DNA from 2 places in the Planotetraspora sp. GP83 genome. Region 2 is predicted to be linked to the other one. Evidence: riboswitches for the same ligand, from Rfam matches in the RefSeq annotation. Region 2 holds a riboswitch; the other holds the start of a gene.

Region 1 (4,407 bases), on a different contig from region 2:
GGCGATGCCGCCGGCCGCCATGGCGGTGCCGTGCAGCCCGGCGACCGCCTGCGAGAGGCCGAGCTCGGCCCGGAGCGTGGGAAGGGCGGCGGACAGGCCGTACAGATACGTCGCAAAGGTGGCGAGCTGGAGATAGATGAGCCAGGTGGGCCGGTCTCTGGTGAGCCGCGTGGACTGGACGGTCCTGGTCGAGCCCACCGAGCCCCCTGTGTGCATTACCAAATTTCGACAAAGGGTAGCATTTCGTCCTTACAGGAGCGCGGCGAGTTGGTCCTCGAACCACCGCTGAGGCGGCAGCGCCGTGGCCGCCCGCCGAAGCCGGGCGCACCGCTCACTCCGCTCCTCCTCGGGCATCGTCAGCGCCTCGTGCAGGGCGATGGCCGTGCCGGACACGTCGTACGGGTTGACCAGCAGCGAGTCGGCCCCCAGCTCCGCCGCCGCGCCCGCCTCCCGGGACAGCACCAGCGCGCAGCGCCGGGAGAGGATGGGCCCCTCCTTGGCGACCAGGTTCATCCCGTCGCGGATGGGGTTGACCAGCAGCACGTCGGCCAGCCGGTAGGCCGCCAGCGACCGCGGATAGTCGTCGTGGACGTTGAGGATCAGCGGATCCCAGTCCTCCGTGGCGTACTCGTCCTCGATCTCCTTGGCACACCGCTGCACGGCGGCGGTGTACTCGCGGTATTCGGGCAAGTCGTGCCGGGACGGGTAGGCGAAGGCCAGGTGGACCACCCGGCCGTGCCACTCGGGATGCCCGGCCAGGAACTCCCGGTAGGCCGTCAGCCCGCGGACGATGTTCTTGGACAGCTCCGTGCGGTCGATGCGGACGATCAGCCTGCGGTCGCCGACGAGCGCCCTGAGGGCCGTCATGTGCGACTCGACGTCCGGCTCCGCCGCCCGCGCCAGCAGTTCCTCGCCGTTCACGCCGAGCGCGTGGACCCCGATCCGGGTCGTCCTGTCCTCATAGGTGACCGTACGGCTCTCGCGGTCGACCCGGGCTCCCAGGAAGGCCTCGCAGCAGTCCATGAAGGCGGCGGCCCAGCGGGCGGTGAGGAACCCGGCGTGGTCGGCCCCGAGGATGCCCGACAGGACCTCGGCGGCCACGTCGTCGGGGAGCAGCGAGAAGTACTCCGGCGGGGCCCAGGGCGTGTGGGAGAAGTGGGCGATCCGCAGGTCGGGCCGCTCGACCCGGAGCATCGCGGGCGTGAGCGTCAGGTGGTAGTCCTGGACCATCACCCTGGCCCCGTGCGCGGCCTCCTCGGCCAGCGCGAGCGCGAACGCCCCGTTGTAGTCCCGGTAGGACGCCCACTCCCGCCGGAACCGGGTGTCGAACTGCGGCGTCATCGGCGTGTTGTAGAGCAGGTGGTTGACGAACCACAGGGTCGAGTTGGCCACCGCGTTGTAGGCCCGGTGGAAGATCGCCGGAGGGATGTCCAGCATCCGGACCGGTCCCGTGTCGTATCCCGCCTCGTCGAGCCGTCCTCCGGGCGACAGCCGTACGGCGCCGCGGTCGCCGTCGGACAGGGCGGCGCAGACCCAGAGCACGTCCGTGCTCCTGGCGACCTCGGACAGCCCCGAGACCAGGCCGCCGCCGCCCCTGCGCATGTTCAGCGCACCGTCGTCCGCCAGTGTGAAGGCCACCGGACCCCGGTTGGACGCGATCAGGACTGAGTGGGCGCGCATGCAGGAAAGTTAATCAAACCGGGGAGCCATCAATAGGATGTCAGGCAATCGCGGAAGGGCTTGGTTCGACATGGCACTGGACGAGACGACCGAGGAACTGGCCCGATCGGCCGCCCAGGGCGATCACCGGGCGCTCGGCGAGCTGCTCCGCCGGATCGAGCCCGACGTGCTCCGTCACTGCGAGCGGCTCCTGCCGTACCGGCAGGACGCGGAGGAGGCGTCGCAGGACACCCTGCTGGCGGTCGCGCGCAACATCGGCAGGTTCGAGGGCCGCGCCAAGTTCAGCACCTGGCTGCACATCGTGACCGTCAACTGCGCCCGAACGACCTACCGTTCGCTGAAGCGGCGGGCCTCGGAGCAGGCGGAGGAGCTGCCCGACCAGCGCCCCGACCCCCGCCGGGTCAGCGTCATCGCGGGGTCGCGGCTCGACCTGCTCGACGCGATGGAGGCGCTGGAGGCCGACAAGCCCGACCTCGCGCAGGCGCTGGTGCTGCGCGACATCTGCCAGCTCGACTACGCCGAGGTCGCCGACCAGCTCGGCATCCCTCTCGGCACCGCCAAGTCGCGCATCCACCAGGCCAGGAAGTACGTCCAGATCGCTCTCGGCGAGGCGTACGGCTGAGGCGCGATACGTTTCGTCTCGCCATGTGAGACACCGGAACGGACAAGCGGGACGGCACGGTACAGTGCTAGGGACCCGCTTAATGCGGGAGACAACTGAATATTGCTCATCCAGAGGGGTGGAGGGACCGGCCCTACGAAGCCCCGGCAACCCTCCCGGTGTCCGAACTCGTGACCACGAGGCCGGCCGGGACAGGTGCCAATTCCGGCTCGTGGCCAGGGTGGTCGCGAGCGAAGATGAGGGAAAGGCCTCGCTTCATGGCGCTCACCACTGCTCACGAGTTCGGCCCCGCCACCGGTCTGTCGTGCCGGGAATGCGGCACCGTCTACGACCTCGGCCCCAGCTTCGCCTGTATCGAGTGTTTCGGGCCACTTGAGGTGGCATACGAGTTCGGCGAGGTCCGGCGGGAGCAGATCGAGTCGGGACCGGCCAACATCTGGCGCTATCGGTCGTTGCTGCCCGTTCCCGCGAACGTCGCCTCCAAGCCCAACCTCCAGCCGGGCTGGACCAAGCTCGTCAAGGCCGGCAACCTGGCCGGCGAGCTGGGCCTCCGCTCGCTGTACGTCAAGGACGACTCCGGCAACCCCACCCACTCCTTCAAGGACCGGGTCGTCGCCATCGCCCTGGAGGCGGCCAGGACCTTCGGCTTCCACACGCTCTCCTGCTCCTCCACGGGCAACCTCGCCGGAGCGGTCGGCGCCGCGGCCGCCCGCGCCGGGCTCGACTCCTGCATGTTCATCCCGTCGAACCTCGAAGAGGCCAAGATCACCATGGCCTCGGTGTACGGCGGGCGCCTGGTCGGCATCGAGGGCACCTACGACGAGGTCAACCGCTTCTGCTCCGAGCTGATCGGCGACGAGCTGGGCGAGAAGTGGGGCTTCGTCAACGTCAACCTCCGGCCCTACTACGCGGAGGGGTCCAAGACCCTGGCGTACGAGATCGCCGAGCAGCTCGGCTGGCGCATCCCCGACCAGATCGTCATCCCCATCGCCTCCGGCTCCCAGCTCACCAAGGTGGACAAGGGCTTCCGCGAACTGATCAAGCTCGGCCTCGTCGAGGACAAGCCGTACCGCGTGTTCGGCGCGCAGGCCGAGGGCTGCTCGCCTGTCTCGGCCGCGTACAAGGCGGGGCTCGACGTCGTCCAGCCGGTCCGGCCGGACACCATCGCCAAGTCCCTCGCCATCGGCAACCCGGCGGACGGGCCGTACGTGCTGGACATCGCCCGGCGCACGGGCGGCGCGGTGGAGGACGTCGACGACCGCGAGATCGTCGAGGCCATCCACCTGCTGGCCCGCACCGAGGGCATCTTCGCCGAGACCGCCGGCGGCGTGACCGTCGGCGTGCTGCGCAAGCTGGTCCGCAACGGCACGCTGGACCCCGAGGCGGAGACCGTCGTGCTCAACACCGGGGACGGGCTCAAGACCCTGGACGCGGTCGCCGCCGAGGCGCGGCCCACCGCCGTCATCCGCCCTTCCCTCGACGCATTCCGTACGGCTTTCGCCAACTGAACGCGTTATCCAAAGCCCAACCCAAGCAACGAAAGCGAGCGATAGATGAGCGTTTCAGTGCGGATTCCGACGATTTTGCGGACATACACCAACGGAGCCGCAGAGGTATCCGGAGAGGGCGGAACGCTCCGCGAGGTCCTGCAGAAGCTGGACGCGGACTACCCCGGCATCGGCGCCCGGATCCTGGATGAAACGGGCAAGATCCGTCGTTTTGTCAACGTGTATGTCGGGGAAGAGGATGTCCGTTTCGCCGAGGGGCTCGACACCGCGACGCCCGACGGAGTCCAGGTCTCCGTCATCCCCGCCGTCGCCGGCGGCTGAGCGGCGGCAAGCCCGCGAGCACCTGACATGCGGTTCTATCATTGCCGAAGTTAATCGGTGCTATAGCATATAGTGCAATTATCAACTATCTACTCCTTAACTGAATATTCGCCGATCCTGCTTTGAGCGAACGTGATGGAGCAGTTTGCGCTTTGACTCTGTTGTTCTACGCCTTGACACAGGTATGGTCGAAGACGATCGACGAAACCGGGGGCTTCTTGGGTGTGGTCCCCAGCCCAGTAAGAGGAGTCGGAAAGTGGCGCAGGGCACCGTCAA
Region 2 (4,407 bases):
CACCCACGGCTCCCACGAGTTCTTCACCATGAAGGAGCGAGTCTTCCGCCACCTCGTCGAGAAGAAGGGCTTCACCACCTTCGCCCTGGAGCTGAGCTGGTCCGCGGGACTCCAGATCGACGAATACCTCCAGACCGGCAAGGGCGACGCCCGTAAGATCGCCAAGGAGACGCTGACCAACTCCCCATGGGACCGCGAGGAGTTCGTGAGCCTCATCGAGTGGATGCGCGACTACAATCGCCGCCATCCCGGCCACACCGTCCACTTCATGGGCGACGACATCGGCGCGCCCACACTGAACGATGAGTTCTTCGGCCGGGTGACCGGCTACGTGCAGAAGAACCACCCGGAGTCGCTGCCGCGCCTCAACGAGCTCTACACCGGCCTGCGCCCGATCGACGACGTCTTCGCCTACCTGGGCAAGCCTCTCGCGGAACGACAGCGGCTCGCAGCCAAGGCGCAGCAGGCCCTGGAACTGATCAGCAGCCAGAAGGGCCCCGGCGGAGACGCGTTCGAATTGGCCGAGCAGAACGCCCGATCCATCGCCCAGACCGCCAAATTCCTCTCCCTGGACGTCACCGACCCGGACTCGGTGGCCACCTTCGAGCGCTTCCGCGACGAGGTGATGGCCCAGAACGTCACCTGGTGGCAGCAGCACACCAGCGACAAGATCCTTCTGTCAGCGCAGAACGACCACGTCGGCTACGTCGCCGGCGATCCCAAGCTGTATCCCAAGACGCAGGGGGCGTTCCTGCGCGACACACTGGGCAAGAAGTACCTCCCCATCGGCTTCACCTTCAACCAGGGCTCCTTCCTGTCGAAGGACGGCGCTATCGGCGGCGACTGGAAGAAGTTCACCGTGGGCGCGGCCACGCCCGGCATGAACGAGTACACCCTCGACAAGGTCCGTTACCAGGACTACTACCTCGACATCCGCAACGCCCCGGCCGCCGCACGCGCCTGGCTGGACATCTCCCGGCCCACGCGCAACATCGGCACGCAGTACCCTTACCCGCTCGTCGACCTCGCGATCGCCCGCTCCTTCGACGTCCTCATCCACCTCCACGACATCCGGGAGGCCGACAAGCTGCAGCCGTAACGGCCCGGCCCCGGCGCGGGGCATGCACCTGCGCGGCCTGCTCCGGCGCGGGTCTAGGCGGTGACCTTCAGCGACTCCAGGCCACGGATGATGTAGCCGGGCTTCCAGACCGGCTCCTCGGCGAGCTCCATCGCCGGGGCGGCCTTCAGCAGCGCGCCGAACGACTCGGCCAGCTCCACCCGGGCCAGCGGCGCGCCGAGGCAGAAGTGAATCCCCGCGCCGAACGAGATGTGCGGATTGTCCGCCCGCCCGACGTCAAGGCGGTCGGGGTCGGGGAAGACCTCGGGATCCCGGTTGGCCGAGCCGAAGAGCAGCGCGATCTCGAGGCCCTTGGGGATCGTCACGCCGCCGACCTCGATGTCCTCCAGCACCCAGCGCTCGAACATCTGCAGCGGCGTGTCCCACCGCAGCAGCTCCTCCACGGCCGTGGGCAGCAGGCCGGGGTCGGCGCGGACCCTCTCCAGCTCGGCGGGGTTGCGGAACAGGGACCACCAGCCGTTGCCGGTGACGTTGACCGTGGCCTCGTGCCCGGCGTTGAGCAGCAGCACGCAGGTGCCGATCAGCTCGTCCTCGGTCAGGCGGTCGCCTTCGTCCACCACCTGGGCGAGGGCGGAGATGAGGTCGTCTCCCGGCCGGTCCTTGCGCGCCCTGGCCAGCTCGCGCAGGTAGTCGGCGAACTCCGACGCCGCCCGCACGGCGGTGTGCTGGGCCTCCGGGGAGGGGTTGAGCTCGTACATCCCGCAGATGTCCGCCGACCAGGGCCGCAGCAGGTGCCGGTCGGCCTCGGGCACGCCCAGCATCTCGGCGATCACCGTCACCGGAAGGGGCTCGGCCACCTCCGCGAGGAGGTCGCCGCCGCCCCGCTCCACGAGCCCCTCGGCCAGCTCGGTGGCAATCTTCCGCACCCGGGGGCGGAGCGACTCGACCATCCGGGGCGTGAACGCCTTGGACACCAGGCGGCGCAGCCGGGTGTGGACCGGCGGCTCCACGTCCAGCATCCCCGCGCGGATCACCCGCCAGAACAGCTCCTGGAACTCCGGCTCGGGCTCCCTGCCGAACGCCTCGTGCGAGGCCACGTGGAGGTAGGAGCGGCCCAACCGCCGGTCCCGCAGCAGCGCGTTGACGTCGGCGTGGCGGGCGATCAGCCACTGGCCGGTCGGCTCGAAGAAGCTCACCGGGGCGTTGTCCCGCAGCTCGCGGTAGACGTCGTACGGGTGGGCGACGAACTCGGGATTCCAGGGGTCAAACTGCACAGAGCAACGATACGCACGGTGGGCCGATGGTCGCACGGAGCCCACGTGCCACATCGTCGCCCCGATTTGGCAAACAGGCTTACCACAGGGGCTCACCTGCGCATTTGCCATGGGCAGGGGGCGCTCGGTTATAGTGCCGATCAGGTCATGAGTGCCAGCGTCAAGCCCCGGCTAGCTGGCCGGCAACCCTCGCGTCCGCGGCGGGGTGCCCCGGGTGAGGACCAGGTCCGGCGCGAGGTGCGCCGGGCAAGCGCGGGCTCCGCCGGACGACGCCATGGCCGGGGTCCCATGACCCGAGGAGGCAGGCGTTGTCCCCACTTTCCGTTCTCGCCCGTTCCGCCGTTTCCCCCGACCTTTCCCCCACTGTGGACGGTCTCCCCACCGGCCGCCGGATCCCCGCGGTGCTCGGCGCGGACCTCCAGGTGCCGGTGAAGGGCGGCAGGCTCGTGCCGTACGCGAACCTCGACTACGCAGCCAGCGCCCCCTGTCTGGAGCCGGTGAACGCCGCCGTCGCCGCGGCGCTCCCGGCCTACTCGAGCGTCCACCGGGGAGCCGGGTACGCCTCGCAGCTCACGACCGCCAGATACGAGCAGGCGAGGCACACCGTGCGGGCCTTCGCCGGCGCCCGTCCGGACGACGCGCTGATCTTCACCCGCAACACCACCGACGCGATGAACCTGCTGGCCCGCAGCCTCCCCGAGGGCACCACCGTCGTGGTCTTCGACACCGAGCACCACGCCTCGCTCCTGCCCTGGTCCGATGCCGTACGGCTCGCACCGCCCGCCTTCCCCGGCGAGGCGATCCGGGCGGCCGACGAGGCGCTGGCCGCCATCGACGGCCCCGCTCTGCTGGTCGTCACCGCCGCGTCCAACGTCACCGGCGAGCTCTGGCCCATCGCGGGGCTGGCCCACATCGCCCACCGGCACGGCGCCAGGATCGCGGTCGACGCCGCGCAGCTCGTGCCCCACCGGCGGCTGAACCTGACCGCGCTCGACCTCGACTACGTCGCCTTCTCCGGGCACAAGCTCTACGCCCCCTTCGGCGCGGGCGCCCTGATCGGCCGGTCGGACTGGCTCGCGCAGGCCTCGCCGTACCTCCGTGGCGGCGGCGCGGTGAAGGCCGTCGCGGAGACGACCGAGTGGGCCGAGGACCCCGAGGCGCGGCACGAGGCCGGCACCCCCAACGTGCTCGGCGCGATCGCGCTCGCCGCGGCCTGCGACGCCCTCAGCGCCACCGGCTGGACGGCTCTCGTCCGCGAGGAGGAGCGGCTGCTGACCCGCCTGCGCGCCGGGCTCGCCGGGATCGAGGGAGTCCGCGAGCTGTCGCTGTGGGGGCCCGACCACCCGAGGGTCGGCATCGTGTCGTTCGTGGTGGACGGCCTGTCCGCCCGCGAGGTCGCCGAGACGCTGTCGTCGGAGCACGGCATCGGCGTCCGGGACGGCAAGTTCTGCGCGCACCCGTTCGTCCGCCATCTCCTCGGCACGGCCGACGGCGGCTGCGAGGACGGCACGGCCAGCGCGGTGCGGGCCTCGATCGGCATCGGCTCTACCGAGGAGCACGTCGACCGCCTGATCGCCGCCCTGAAGCGCCTCGCCACCTCCTGAACGGCCGCCCCGTTTCCGGGCTCTTCGCCGTGCCGTACGAGCGTGGGAGCATGGCGGTATGACCGAAGAGGAGCGCACCCGGGAAGGCGCCGAGAGCGGCGCGGTCCGGGAGCGCGTCGCCGGGATCGGCGCGGGGGCGGCGGCCGTCGAGGCGCGGGAGCTGGCCACCGAGGACATGATCCTCAACATCGGTCCGCAGCACCCGTCGACCCATGGCGTGCTGCGGCTGCGCCTCACGCTGGACGGCGAGCGGATCATCAAGGCCGAGCCCGTCATCGGCTACATGCACCGCGGCGCGGAGAAGCTGTTCGAGGTGCGCGACTACCGGCAGATCATCGTGCTGGCCAACCGGCACGACTGGCTGTCGGCGTTCGCCAACGAGCTCGGTGTCGTCATCGCGGTGGAGCGCATGCTCGGGATGGAGGTCCCCCAGCGGGCGGTCTGGGCGCGG

The links. Region 2 has a riboswitch for S-adenosylmethionine ahead of ABH927_RS31625 (aminotransferase class V-fold PLP-dependent enzyme). Riboswitches for the same ligand answer to the same signal wherever they lie in the genome.
Region 1: it holds a riboswitch for S-adenosylmethionine, as region 2 does, so the genes downstream of both, thrC (threonine synthase) here and ABH927_RS31625 (aminotransferase class V-fold PLP-dependent enzyme) in region 2, are expected to answer to the same signal.

Annotation. Positions count from the first base shown of each region.
Region 1 covers NZ_JBGCBZ010000016.1:170,413-174,819, reverse strand. The annotation lists gene ABH927_RS22680 (sugar MFS transporter) at 1-198, opposite strand, end outside; gene ABH927_RS22675 (trehalose-6-phosphate synthase) at 250-1,680, opposite strand; gene ABH927_RS22670 (RNA polymerase sigma factor) at 1,751-2,302, shown strand; SAM riboswitch class I at 2,406-2,545, shown strand; gene thrC (threonine synthase) at 2,560-3,810, shown strand; gene ABH927_RS22660 (MoaD/ThiS family protein) at 3,856-4,131, shown strand; gene ABH927_RS22655 (cold-shock protein) at 4,388-4,407, shown strand, end outside.
Region 2 covers NZ_JBGCBZ010000033.1:42,152-46,558, forward strand. The annotation lists gene ABH927_RS31615 (erythromycin esterase family protein) at 1-1,099, shown strand, start outside; gene ABH927_RS31620 (cytochrome P450) at 1,153-2,352, opposite strand; SAM riboswitch class IV at 2,496-2,611, shown strand; gene ABH927_RS31625 (aminotransferase class V-fold PLP-dependent enzyme) at 2,718-3,956, shown strand; gene ABH927_RS31630 (NADH-quinone oxidoreductase subunit D) at 4,015-4,407, shown strand, end outside.